3 linked regions of the Kineosporia sp. NBRC 101731 genome follow. The protein of the gene in region 2 interacts with the protein of the main gene of each other region in a pairwise test. Links are inferred from orthologs where the notes say so. Each region holds a gene or a part of one and is shown on either strand. Other genes may lie near its edges.

Region 1 (4,295 bases), 240 kb from region 2 along the record:
GCCCGCCGAGGTGGGCAAGGTGGGCCAGTTCCTCTACGAGCCCGACGGTGCGGTGATCCGGTCCGGGCTGGTCGCGGCCGTGGCCAACCAGATCGGCGGCCGGCTCATCGACCCGACCATCGCCTACGTCACCGCCGACCGCATCGAGCACACCCAGCTGGCCCGGGTCTACGCCGTCGACGACGTCTTCGGCTTCCAGCTCAAGCAACTGCGCACCTATCTGCGCGACCGCGGCGTCGGCCGGATCACCATCAAGAAGCGCGGCACCGCGGTCGAGCCCGAGCAGCTACGCCGTCAGCTCCGGCTGGCCGGGCCGAACGAGGCCACCATCGTGCTGACCCGGGTGGCGGGGCGGCAGTCGGTGATCGTGGTGCGGCCGTACAAACAGAATTGAAGACGTGGTGGAGCCTGCATGCGCAGGCTCCACCACGTCTTCCATCAGGTTTTCAGGCCTGCACCAGCGTGACCGGCATCGAGCTGTCGGCCGGGAGGGTCAGGTCTGACGGAGTGCGGCCCGTCTGCACCATGCGGGCACCGAGTGCCGCCACCATCGCGCCGTTGTCGGTGCACAGGCCGGGCCTCGGCACCCGCAGGGTGATGCCCTGCTTCGCGCAGCGCTCCTGCGCCATGGCCCGCAGCCGGGAGTTCGCCGCCACTCCCCCACCGATCAGCAGGTGCTCGACGCCGTTCTCCTGACAGGCGAGCACCGCCTTGCGGGTGAGTACGTCGACCACGGCCTCCTGGAACGACGCCGAGACGTCGTTGACCGGCACGCTGACGCCCTCGGCCTCCCGCTGCTCGACCCAGCGGGCCACGGCCGTTTTCAGGCCGGAGAACGAGAAGTCGAACCGGTGGTCGCGCATGTCGTGCGCGGCGCTCAGGCCCCGGGGGAAACGGATCGCGGCCGGGTCGCCCTCGCGCGCGGCCCGGTCGATCAGCGGACCGCCCGGGAATCCCAGCCCCAGCAGACGCGCCACCTTGTCGAAGGCCTCACCCGCGGCGTCGTCGATGGTGCGGCCGATGGGCTGCACGTCGTAACTGACGTCGGGCACGTAGAGCAGTGACGAGTGCCCGCCGGAGACCAGCATGGCGATGGCGGGCTCGGGCAGCGGACCGTGCTCGAGGATGTCCACCGCCACGTGCGCGGCCAGGTGGTTCACGCCGTACAGCGGCTTGCCCAGGGCCAGCGCCAGGGCCTTCGCCGCGGCCACGCCCACCATCAGCGCGCCGGACAGGCCCGGGCCGGAGGTCACGGCGATCGCATCGACATCGCTCAGCGAGACACCGGCGTCGGCGCAGGCACGACGCAACGTCGGCACCATGGCCTCCAGGTGCGCGCGGCTGGCGACCTCGGGCACCACCCCACCGAAGCGGGCGTGCTGGTCGACCGAGGAGGCGACCGCGTCGGCCAGCAGCGTGCCGCCGCGCACGATACCGACCCCGGTCTCGTCGCAGGAGGTCTCCAGGCCGAGGACGAGAGGTTCATCGCTCACGCCACCCACCCTAGTCACCCGCTCTCAGAGGTCGAAGTCTCATGATCCAGGCGTCGATGTCGCCGGGCTGGTAGTACCGGTGGCGGATCGCGATGCGCTCGAAACCCCGCCGGGTGTAGAGCCGGATGGCCTGTTCGTTGTCGGCGCGAACCTCCAGCAGGAGGCTGGTCGCCTCCCGGGACCGGGCCTGGTCGATCATCGCGTCGAGCAGCTGACGGCCCACGCCGCGGCCCTGGGCCGCCGGCGCGACGGCGACGGTCTGCACGTCTGCCTCCGCGCCCGGTGCCAGCAGGCCCGCGTAGCCGAGCAATTCGTCCTCTGCTGATTCTGCCACCACGTACCAACGGGTCTCGGGGTGGGCGAGCTCCGACCAGAACATCTCCACGGTCCACGCGGTGTCGCCGAACAACTCGCGTTCCAGCGGCATCAGCGCCTCGACGTCCCACCAGCGCATCGCCCGCAGGCGAATGCTCACTTCAGCACACGCTTCCGGGTGATGTTGGCCTGGGCGTCGGGGCGACGCAGGTACAGCGGCTCGGGATCGAGCAGGAAGCGCGGGTGCGGCTGACCACGATCCAGATGGGCCAAGGACGCGAGGGCACCGGCGGAGGGGTCCGGCGGACCTTCGAGGGGGGCGCCGAAGATGTCGGGGTAGAGGTCGGCTCCGCGGCCTGCGGCTCGGAGTGCGTTCAGCTCGAGCTCGGCCGGCGCACTGACCTCTGGCAGCCCCTCCCGTACCGGGACCAGCACCCCATCGATCTTCGTGACCTCGTAGCGGGCCCAGTAGACCTCGCGGCGCCGGGCGTCCATGGCCGCGATGAAAGGGGCGGTCGCGCCGTGCTGCACGGCTTCCAGAGCGACCGCGTCGAGGCTGCACACGCCCCGGACCGGCAGATCGAGCGCGTAGCCCAGCACGGCGGCCGTGACCAGACCGACCCTCAGCCCGGTGAACGGGCCGGGGCCCACTCCGGTGACGATGCCGGTCAGATCGGCGCGGGTCGCCCCGGCCTCGGCCAGCACCTCCTCGATCAGGGGGGCGAGCTGCTCGGCATGCTTGCCGCTGCGCTCGCCGGACCGCTCGGCCACGACGGCGGCGCCGTCGTGCACGGCGACCGAAACCATGGCGGACGCGGTGTCCAGGGCCAGGGTGAGCTCGTCGGTCATGTCGTTCTCGCGTTCTCCGTTAGATGGAGCTAGAGGGAGTTAGAGGGAGGGCAACTCGACGCCGGACCAGCGGGGGCCGTAGCCCCGCAGGCGCACGGTACGGGGCTCGTCGTGCACGGTCTCGGGGTCGTCCGGGCCGGAGGCGCCGCGCGGGCGTTCCAGGCGGACCTCCAGGCGGTCGGAGGCCAGCCCCTCCACCAGGCCCTCGCCCCACTCGACCACGGTGACCGACTCGGACAGGTCGGCGTCCAGGTCGAGATCGTCCACCTCGGACAGGGTGTCGAGGCGGTAGGCGTCCACGTGCACCAGCGCCGGGCCCTCGACGAGCGACGGGTGCACCCGGGCGATCACGAAGGTCGGGCTGGTGATGTCACCGCGCACCTCCAGCCCCGCGCCGATGCCCTGCGTCAGCGTGGTCTTGCCCGCGCCCAGATCACCGGTGAGGACCAGCAGGTCTCCGGGTTTCAGCAGGCCGGCCACGAGTCCGCCGAGCTCGCGCATGGCGGCCGCGGACGACACGTCGGACGACACGGTCATGGCCGGCTCGCCGACGGATCCGGCCGGATCAGCCCGGTGCGCCCCACTCACCTGCGACCTCCTTGGTCATTGGCTCGGCCTTCAGCCCTTTCGCCGGCTGGTTGCCGTACGGGGGTCACGGTACGACGTCCCCACCCCCGCCGACGACTCGGCTTCCGGTCGCGCACCGCCGCGGAGGCGTCCGTCATCAGTTCCAGCAGGTAGGCGTTGACCAGATCCGGGTGCTCCAGCGGCAGCAGATGACCGGCCTGCCGCACCACCACGTACTCGGCGTCGGGCAGGCTCGCCACGATGTCGTCGCTGTGGGCGCGCGGGATCAGCAGGTCGTCCTCCCCCGCCATCACCAGCAGGGCGTGGCCGTCGAGCACGGCCAGTGCGACCCGCTTGTCGTGGCTGCCCAGACCGGGCAGGAAGTCGGAGATGACCTCCATCCGGGTCTGCGCGATCAGGCCCGCCGAGAACCGCACCAGTTCCTGGGGAACCGGCGAGGCGAACGAGTACCGGCGCACCAGAAGACTTTCCAGGTCACTGCCGATCCGTCGACCGTGAGCGACCAGAGACGGCCGGCTGGCCAGCAGACGGGCCGCGGCCGGGGCCAGGGACATCATCGCCCGGCCCACGCCGGACAGGCCGAGGTCGAGCGGACCCAGGCCCCCCGCGCTGGTACAGAACAGCCCGACGCCCACCACGCGCTCGGCGAACAGCTCGGGACGCTGCTCGGCGAGCGCCATCACGGTCATGCCCCCCATCGAGTGCCCGAGCAGCACCAGGGGACCCTGCGGGGCCACCTCGTCGATGACCGCGGCCAGGTCGCGTCCGATCTGGTCGATCGTCGAGGAACCGTCCTCCCCGGCGCCCGAGCGCCCGTGACCCCGCTGGTCCCAGAGCACCAGCCGGTAGTGCCCGCGCAACGCCAGCCGCTGGTAGTGCCAGGCATCCAGACTGAGCGAGTACCCGTGAGTGAGGACGACAGTGAGGGGCGGTGATTCCTCCGGCTCGTCGACCTCGACGTGCAGAGACGCCCCGCCACTCGTCACTACGTGCGACCTACCTTGCAGCGAGCCAAGTTCCGGGCCACCGCGGCCGTCCGTCGCAGCTGCC
Region 2 (4,464 bases):
GACCGCGGCCTTCCGGTCCAGGTCGAGCTGGTCGAGGTTCTCGGTGCCGACGCCTACCTGCACGGCACCCTGAAGAGCGAGGGCACTGACCTGCCCGTCATCGCTCGTGTCGACGGGCGTCGTCCCCCGGAGAAGGGCCAGACGGTCCACCTCCAGGCCAAGGAAGGCCACACGCACCTGTTCAACGCCGATTCGGGCGAGCGGCTCGGCGCCTGATCGCGTCACTGCTCAGTTCGACGACCGCACCGGCCGGTTTCGACCGGCCGGTGCGGGGTCGCCCGCGCACGAGCGGGGGTTTCGAGAGATGACTACTACCAGAACACTTCAGATCACTTCCGCGGCACCGGATCCGGCGTTGCTGGACCTGCCGTGGCACCTGCCTCTGGAGAACTGGCCGGCCAACCGGCTGGCCACCCTGCCCCGCGGTATTTCGCGGCACGTCGTACGTTTCGTGAACCTTTCCGGAAACGTCCTGGCCGCCAAAGAGATCACCGAGGAGTTCGCCCGGCGCGAGTACGGGCTGCTGCGCCTCCTGCGCCGCCTGGGTCTGCCCGCGGTCGAGCCGCTGGGCATCATCACCGGGCGCACCGACAAGGACGGTGAAGACCTCGACCCGGTGCTGCTGACGCGGCACCTGCAGTTCTCCCTGCCCTACCGCGCGGTGTTCTCCCAGACCATGGGCCCCGAGCCGGTCATGCGGCTGATCGACGCCCAGGCCGTGCTGATGGTGCGTCTGCACCTGAGCGGTTTCTGGTGGGGCGATGTCTCGCTCTCCAACACGCTGTTCCGGCGCGACGCGGGCGCTTTCGCCGCCTACCTGGTAGACGCGGAGACCGGCGACCTCTACGACAGCCTGTCCCGGGGCCAGCGCGAGCACGACCTCGACCTGGCCCGGACCAACATCGCCGGCGAGCTGATGGACCTCGAGGCCGGTGGCCTGCTCGACGAGGCCCTCGACCCGGTGAAGACCGCCGACGCGTTCATCGAGCGCTACCGCACGCTCTGGTCGGAACTCACGGCCAAGGAAGCGTTCGAGACGGACGAGCGCTGGCGGGTCGACGCCCGCATCCGCCGTCTCAACGACCTGGGCTTCGACGTCGGCGAGCTGAACATCAACACCGATGTCACCGGCACGTCCATCGAGATCCAGCCCAAGGTCGTGGACGCCGGTCACCACCGTCGCCGTCTGCTGCGCCTGACCGGGCTCGACGTCGAGGAGAACCAGGCCCGCCGCCTGCTCAACGACCTCGACACCTACCGGGCCGCCACCGACCGGCAGAACGTGGACGAGGATGTCATCTCGCACGAGTGGCTGGCCCGCCGGTTCGAGCCGGTGGTGCGGGCGGTCCCGGCCGACCTGCGTGGAAAACTGGCTCCGGCCGAGGTGTTCCACGAGGTACTGGAACACGGCTGGTTCATCTCCGAGAACCAGGGCCGCGACGTCGGTATCGACGAGGCGGTCGCCAGCTACATCCGTAACGTGCTGGTGCACCGGCCCGACGAGAAGGCCGTTCTCGGCGTCGACACCCAGGAGATGCCGGTCGTGATCGATCCGATCGCTTAGAGGCCCACCAAATGGAGGACGCCGTTGAGACTCGAGTCTCAACGGCGTCCTCCATTTTGTGTCTGGCTTATCCGGCCCGCAACCGCGAGACCTCATAGAGCGCAACACCCATCGCCACACTGGCGTTGAGTGACTCGGTGCCGCCGATCATCGGGATCGAGGCGATGGCGTCGCAGTTCTCCCGCACCAGACGGGAGAGCCCCTTGCCCTCGGCCCCGGCCACCAGCACGAGCGGACCGGTCGCGAGATCCAGCCCGGGCAGCGACACATCGCCGCCCGCGTCCAGACCGACCACGAAACAGCCTGCGGCCTTCAATGACTCGATCACCCGGTTGACGTTCGAGGTGCGGGCCACCGGGGTTCGCGCGGCCGCACCGGCCGAGGTCTTCCACGCGGTGGCGGTCATGCCGGCCGACCGGCGCTCGGGCACGATCACGCCGTGACCACCGAACGCGGCCACCGAACGCACCACGGCGCCGAGGTTGCGCGGGTCGGTCACACCGTCGAGAACCACCAGCAGGGGCGGCCTCCCGCTGCGGGCCGCGGCCTCGAGCAGGTCGTCCGGGTGGGAGTACTCGTACGCCGGGACCTGGAGGGCCAGGCCCTGGTGCACGGCGCCACCGGTCAGCCGGTCGAGGTCGGTGCGAGAGGCCTCCATCAGCGGAAGACCGGCATCCGCAGCCGTCTTGATGGCCTCACGCACCCGGTCGTCGCTGTCGATGCGAGCGGCCACGTAGAGCACCTTGGCCGGCACCCCGGCCCGCAGCGCCTCGACCACCGGGTTGCGCCCGGCGACCATCTCGGAGCTGCCCGCCGTCGACGAGCGCTTCTGCTGCGAACGGTTGCCACCGGTGCCGGCGGGACGCTGCTGCGAGCCCCCGGTCTTGGCGGTGGAACGGGCCCGGCGGGCGGCCGGGTGGTACTCCCGCTCCACTGCCTTGGGCGTGGGGCCCTTGCCCTCCAGGCGCTTACGGGACTGGCCACCGGTGCCGACCGTCGCGCCCTTCTTCGTACCGGGCCTACGGGTGGCCCCCTTGCGCGACGAATTACCGGCCACTACTGGCCTCCAGACTCCAACGGGCGCCTTCCGGCGTGTCCTCGACTACCACTCCGGCTGCGACGAGCCGGTCGCGGATGGCATCCGCAGTGGCGAAATCTCTTTCCTTACGGGCGGTCGCGCGGGCATCGAGCTCGGCCCGCACCAGCACGTCGAGCGCTGCGGTCCGGGCGTCGCCGGCCGCACCGCCGGTACTCCAGGCCGGGTCGAGCGGGTCCAGACCCAGCACCGCGGTCATCGCCCGCACCTCGTCCAGCGCCGTTCCGAGCGCCGCACCGTCGTTCTCGGCGAGTGCCCGGTTGCCCTCCCGCACGGTGTCGTGCAGCACGGCGACGCCCGCGGGCACGCCCAGGTCGTCGTCCAGCGCCGCCGCGAACGCCGACGGCACCTTCTCGGTCGATCCGGGTGCCCCCAGCCGCTCGGCCGCCCGGTGCACGAAATTCTCGATGCGCTCGTAGGCGGTCGTGGCGTCGGCCAGCGACTCCGGGCTGATCTCGATGTTCGACCGGTAGTGCGGCGTGGCCAGCACGTACCGCAGTACTACCGGGCGGACCGTGCGGGTCAGCTCGGCGATCGTCATGGTGTTGCCCAGCGACTTGCTCATCTTCTCGCCGGACATGGTGACCCAGGCGTTGTGCAGCCAGTAGCGGGCGAACCCGTCACCCGCCGCCCGCGACTGGGCCAGCTCGTTCTCGTGGTGCGGGAACCGCAGGTCCAGACCGCCCCCGTGGATGTCGAACTCGGCCCCCAGGTAGCGGGTGGCCATCGCCGAGCACTCCAGGTGCCAGCCCGGGCGCCCCCGCCCCCACGGCGTGGGCCAGGAGGCGGTGGTGGGCTCGCCCGGCTTGGCGCTCTTCCAGAGCGCGAAGTCGCGTGGGTCTTTCTTGCGGGTGTTGGGCGCGGTGTCGGCCGCGGCCTCCATGTCGTCGATCTTCTGCCGCGTCAGCGAGCCGTAGGCGGGGAACGAGCGCACGTCGAAGTAGACGTCGCCCGAACCGTCGGCCGCCGGGTAGGCGTGGCCGGCCGCGATCAGCCGCTCGATGAGCTCCACCATCTCGGTGATGTGGCCCGTGGCCCGCGGCTCGATCGTCGGTCGCAGCACGTTCAGCACGTCGTAGGCGTGCGTGAACTCCTGCTCGTAGAGGAAGGCGTGCGCCCACCACTCCCGGCCCGCCTCGGCCGACTTCGCGAGGATCTTGTCGTCGATGTCGGTGACGTTGCGGACGTAGCCGACCTCCAGGCCGCCGTACGTCAGCCAGCGCCGGAGCACGTCGAAGTTGACCTGGGCCCGGACATGGCCGATGTGCGGTGAGCTCTGCGGTGTGGGCCCACAGACGTAGATGCCCGCCTTGCCGGGGACGACGGGGACGAAGTCCCGTACCTGCCGGGTCGCGGAATCAAACAGTCTGAGGCTCACCTGTCAAGGTTACCGGTCTCACCCAACTGCTTTTACTGCTGCTGGACGACGAGGGCCGTCGCGACCGCCGCCACGCCCTCTCCCCGCCCGGTCAGGCCCAGTCCGTCGGTGGTCGTGGCCGAGACCGTCACCGGGGCCCCGCAGGCGTTCGAGAGCACCGCCTGGGCCTCGTCGCGGCGGGGTCCGAGCTTGGGCCGGTTACCGATCACCTGGATCGCCACGTTGCCGATCACCCAGCCCGCCTCACCCAGCCGCCGGGCGGTCTCGGCGAGCAGGGTGGTGCCCGCCGCCCCCGCCCACTCCGGCTGCGAGGTGCCGAACTGCGACCCCAGGTCGCCCAGGCCGGCGGCGGACAGCAACGCGTCGCAGGCGGCGTGAGCGGCCACATCGGCATCGGAGTGCCCGTCCAGCGCCCGTTCCCCCGGC
Region 3 (4,360 bases), 230 kb from region 2 along the record:
GGCGCTCGACGTCGTTCTGGAAGGTCTGCGGCGGCTCGAGTACCGGGGCTATGACTCCGCCGGGGTCGCCCTTCAGGTCGATGGCGAGCTGTGGACGGCGAAGCGGTCGGGCAAGCTCGCCCGGCTGGAAGAGGCGCTGGCGGCCACGCCGCCCCCCGCCGCGGCGACGGGTATCGGTCACACCCGGTGGGCCACCCACGGTGGGCCGACCGACGAGAACGCGCACCCGCACCTGGCCGGGAACGGTGGCCGGAATGCCGTCGCCCTGATCCACAACGGCATCATCGAGAACTTCGCCGTGCTGAAGAAGGAGCTCCTGGCCGACGGCGTGGAGTTCCTCAGCCAAACCGACACCGAGGTCGCGGCGCACCTGCTGAACGCGGCGTACGAGAGGGTCGGCGACCTGACCGAGGCCATGCGTCTGGTGTCGAACCGGCTCGAGGGCGCCTTCACGCTGCTCGCGGTGCATGCCGCCGAGCCGGGCACCGTGGTCGGCGCCCGCCGTAACTCCCCGCTGGTGGTCGGGGTCGGCGAGGGCGCGAACTACCTGGGTTCCGACGTGGCCGCCTTCATCGGGTACACCCGCGAGGCCATCGAACTGGGCCAGGACCAGATCGCGACGATCACCCCGGCCGCTGTCAGCATCATCGACTTCGAGGGCAACCCGGTCGAGGGCAAGCGCTTCCACGTGGACTGGGACGCCGCGGCCGCGGAGAAAGGCGGTTACCCGTCCTTCATGGCCAAAGAGATCATGGACCAGCCCCAGGCGGTGGCCGACACCCTGCTCGGCCGCACCGACATCGACGGCAACCTGGTGCTCGACGAGCTGCGGATCGACGAGTCCGTGCTGCGGTCGGTGGACAAGATCGTGGTGCTGGCCTGTGGCACCTCGTCGTACGCGGGCATGGTCGCCAAGTACGCCATCGAGCACTGGTGCCGGATCCCGGTCGAGGTCGAGCTGTCGCACGAGTTCCGCTACCGCGACCCGGTGGTGAACGCGCGCACCCTGGTCGTGGCGATCTCGCAGTCCGGCGAGACGATGGACACGATCATGGCGATCCGGCACGCCCGCGAGCAGGGCGCCCAGGTGGTGGCGATCTGCAACACCCACGGTTCGACCATCCCGCGCGAGTCCGACGCGGTGCTCTACACGCACGCCGGCCCGGAGATCGCCGTCGCCTCGACCAAGGCGTTCCTGGCCCAGATCACCGCCTGCTACCTGCTCGGCCTGTATCTGGCCCGGCTGCGCGGCAACAAGTTCCCGGACGAGATCCGCGAGATCCTGGGCCAGTTGCAGGCCATGCCGGACAAGATCCAGAAGGTGCTGGACGGCCTGGAGCAGGTGCGCACCATGGCTCGCTGGATGGCCGACACCCGCTCGGTGCTGTTCCTCGGCCGTCACGTCGGTTACCCGGTGGCGATGGAGGGCGCGCTCAAGCTCAAGGAGCTCGCCTACATCCATGCCGAGGGTTTCGCCGCCGGTGAGCTCAAGCACGGCCCGATCGCCCTGATCGAGCCCGGCCAGGCGGTGTTCGTGATCGTGCCCTCACCGCGCGGCCGCGACTCGCTGCACGCCAAGGTGGTCTCCAACATCCAGGAGATCAACGCCCGCGGCGCCCGCACCATCGTCATCGCCGAGGAGGGCGACACCGACGTGGTGCCCTACGCCAGCGAAGTGATCTACGTCCCGCAGACCCCGACGCTCCTGGCTCCCCTCGTCACTGTCGTGCCGCTGCAGGTGTTCGCCTGCGAGCTCGCCACGGCCAAGGGCCTGGACGTCGACCAGCCCCGGAACCTGGCGAAATCGGTCACGGTCGAGTAGCCACTGACCAGTAGCCGTTGGCCGGACGGTTGCACCGTGCGTGTGGTCGACGTGCGGTGCCCGTTCGGCCGCCGGACGCATGGGTGGGGACGCCGGACCCCCGGTAGTTGCTTAGATGAGGCCATGAGACGAGCGAACCCAAAGGCGGGACGCCATCAGAAGGGCCCGGCGGCCTATCGCGTGGAAGACCTGCGCAAGGCCGAGCAACAGGTGATGGCCTTGTTGCCGGGCGGGGCCCTGATGCAGCAGGCGGCCGCGGGTCTCGCCGTCAGCTGCGCCCGGGTGCTGCGCGAGCGTACCGGTGGCATTTCCGGCCGGCGGGCCGTGCTGCTCGTCGGGCCCGGTGACAACGGCGGCGACGCGCTCTTCGCCGGGGTCCGCCTGGAGCGCCGGGGGGTCGCCGTCACCGCTCTGCTCACCGCGGAGAAGTCCCACCCGCTGGGCAGTGCCGCGCTCGTGGCCGCCGGGGGGCGCTGCGTCGAGGTCGGCCCGGACACCGCGGTCGAGGCCTGGACCCAGCTCGAGGCCGCCGATCTGGTGGTCGACGGCCTGCTCGGCCTGGGCGGCCGCCCGGGGCTGCGGGAGCCGGCCGCCGGGCTGGTCGACCGCATCCCCGACCACGCCGTCGTCGTCGCCGTGGACCTGCCCAGTGGTGTCGACCCGGACACCGGCGCCACCCTCTCGCCGTACGTCTGGGCCGATCTCACCGTCACCTTCGGTGCGGCCAAGGCCTGCCTGCTGCTGCCGCCCGCCAGTTCCGCCGCCGGCGACCTGGAGATCATCGACATCGGCCTGGCCCCCTACCTGCCCTCCGAGCCCCTGGTGAGCCGGCTGTCCGCGGCGGACGTGGCCCGGCTGTGGCCGGTGCCCTCGCCCGGCGCGGACAAGTACCGCCGGGGTGTGCTGGGCGTCGTCGCCGGATCGGCCGGTTATCCGGGCGCCGCCGTGCTGGCAGTTGCCGGGGCGCTGCGCACCGGGGTCGGGATGGTGCGCTACGTCGGCCCGAAGGACGCCACCGCCGCGGTGCGCTCGGCCTGGCCCGAGGCGGTCTCGGGCACCGGGCGGGTGCAGGCCTGGCTGCTCGGCTCGGGGGTGGTGCCGGATGCCGCCGACCAGCAGCCCGAGGCCATCCACGAGGCCCTGCAGTCCGACCACCCGTGCCTGCTGGACGCGGGGGCGCTCGGCCTGTTCCCGGCCGAGCTACAGGCCCACCAGAATCGATCAGGCTCCGGCGACGGCACGGTGTCGACCCCGCCCGACCGCTCCGACCGCCTCCTGCTCACCCCGCACGCCGGGGAACTGGCCCGGCTGCTGAGCGACCTGGGCGAGGACACCCACCGCGAGGAGGTCGAGAACCAGCCCTACGCGTTCGCCCACCGGGCGGCCCGGCTGACCGGTGCGACCGTGCTGCTGAAGGGCTCCACCACGCTGGTGGTGCGTCCCGACGGGCACGCCCGCAGTCAGGCCGAGGCGCCCTCCTGGCTGGCGACGGCCGGTTCCGGGGACGTGCTCGCCGGGATCGCCGGGGCCCTGCTGGCCGGCGGTCTCAGCCCGTTCGACGCGGGCAGCGTGGCGGCGTTCGTCCACGGCCGGGCGGCCTCGAAGGCCTCCGGCGGCGGGCCGATCACCAGCCTCGACGTGGCCGGTCAGGTTCCCGCGACGGTGGCGGCGCTGTTGAGTCACTGAGCCCTTGGCCGCTGGAGCTGCCACAATCGACGGTTATGAACGTGTCTTCACCCGTGTCCCGGATCGAGCTGCCCGCCGGCCTGCCGTCGGCCGCGGTGGTCGATCTGGACGCGATCGCGGCCAACGTCCGGGTGCTGCGCGAGTGTGCACCGAAGGCCCAGGTGATGGCCGTGGTGAAGGCCGACGCCTACGGTCACGGACTGCTGCCCGTGGCCCGGGCGGCACTGGCCGGGGGAGCGACCTGGCTGGGCACGGCGCAGCTGTCCGAGGCCCTGGCGCTGCGGGCCGCCGGGATCACCGCGCCGACCCTGGCCTGGCTCACAGTTCCGGGTGACGCCTACGCCGAGGCGGTCAGGCAGAACGTGGACATCGGGGTCAGCGCCGGCTGGGCCCTGACCGAGATCGCCGCGGCCGCACGTGATCTGGGCACGGCGGCCCGGGTGCACCTGAAGGCCGACACCGGGCTGAACCGCAACGGCTGCACCCCCGAGGACTGGCCGCAGTTGGTCGAAGACGCCCTGAAACTCCAGGCCGAGGGCCTGCTCTCGGTGGTGGGCGTGTTCTCGCACCTGGTTTCCGGCGACACCCCGCAGGCCCCGGTCAACCGGGAGCAGATCGATGCCTTCGTCACCGCCGTCGATCTGGCCACCGCGGCCGGGGCCCGGTTCGAGGTGCGGCACCTGGCGAACTCGCCGGCCACGCTGGCCCTTCCCGACACCCACTTCGACCTGGTCCGCCCGGGCCTGGCGGTGTACGGCCTGAGCCCGTTGCCCGACCGGGCCGGCGCGGCCGACCTGGGGCTGCGCCCGGCCATGACCGTGCTCGGCCGGGTGGCGAACGTCAAGAAGGTGG

The links.
Region 1: the proteins of rlmB (region 2) and tsaE interact in binary tests that used the Escherichia coli proteins (3 or more experiments, as listed by UniProt). The link is inferred for Kineosporia sp. NBRC 101731 from one-to-one orthologs.
Region 3: the proteins of rlmB (region 2) and QSK05_RS05390 interact in binary tests that used the Escherichia coli proteins (3 or more experiments, as listed by UniProt). The link is inferred for Kineosporia sp. NBRC 101731 from one-to-one orthologs.

Annotation. Positions count from the first base shown.
Region 1 is NZ_BSTC01000001.1:1,216,600-1,220,894, reverse strand. Bases 1,446-4,276 are described here. They hold tsaE (tRNA (adenosine(37)-N6)-threonylcarbamoyltransferase complex ATPase subunit type 1 TsaE), read right to left. Parts: upstream 3,195-4,276; coding sequence 2,697-3,194; downstream 1,446-2,696. Other genes in these bases: QSK05_RS05400 (alpha/beta fold hydrolase), read right to left, coding at 3,242-4,276; tsaB (tRNA (adenosine(37)-N6)-threonylcarbamoyltransferase complex dimerization subunit type 1 TsaB), read right to left, coding at 1,965-2,657; rimI (ribosomal protein S18-alanine N-acetyltransferase), read right to left, coding at 1,504-1,968; tsaD (tRNA (adenosine(37)-N6)-threonylcarbamoyltransferase complex transferase subunit TsaD), read right to left, coding at 1,446-1,493. Outside these bases: QSK05_RS05425 (THUMP-like domain-containing protein), read left to right, coding at 1-394; more of tsaD, read right to left, coding at 447-1,445; more of QSK05_RS05400, read right to left, coding at 4,277-4,295. UniProt on the Escherichia coli protein: Required for the formation of a threonylcarbamoyl group on adenosine at position 37 (t(6)A37) in tRNAs that read codons beginning with adenine.
Region 2 is NZ_BSTC01000001.1:979,288-983,751, reverse strand. Bases 627-3,626 are described here. They hold rlmB (23S rRNA (guanosine(2251)-2'-O)-methyltransferase RlmB), read right to left. Parts: upstream 2,622-3,626; coding sequence 1,632-2,621; downstream 627-1,631. Other genes in these bases: cysS (cysteine--tRNA ligase), read right to left, coding at 2,611-3,626; QSK05_RS04285 (DUF4032 domain-containing protein), read left to right, coding at 627-1,564. Outside these bases: QSK05_RS04290 (ABC transporter ATP-binding protein), read left to right, coding at 1-216; more of QSK05_RS04285, read left to right, coding at 305-626; more of cysS, read right to left, coding at 3,627-4,038; ispF (2-C-methyl-D-erythritol 2,4-cyclodiphosphate synthase), read right to left, coding at 4,071-4,464. UniProt on the Escherichia coli protein: Specifically methylates the ribose of guanosine 2251 in 23S rRNA.
Region 3 is NZ_BSTC01000001.1:1,211,630-1,215,989, forward strand. What follows is about bases 1,311-4,226. They hold QSK05_RS05390 (NAD(P)H-hydrate epimerase), read left to right. Parts: upstream 1,311-1,945; coding sequence 1,946-3,508; downstream 3,509-4,226. Other genes in these bases: glmS (glutamine--fructose-6-phosphate transaminase (isomerizing)), read left to right, coding at 1,311-1,822; alr (alanine racemase), read left to right, coding at 3,544-4,226. Also shown: more of glmS, read left to right, coding at 1-1,310; more of alr, read left to right, coding at 4,227-4,360. UniProt on the Escherichia coli protein: Bifunctional enzyme that catalyzes the epimerization of the S- and R-forms of NAD(P)HX and the dehydration of the S-form of NAD(P)HX at the expense of ADP, which is converted to AMP.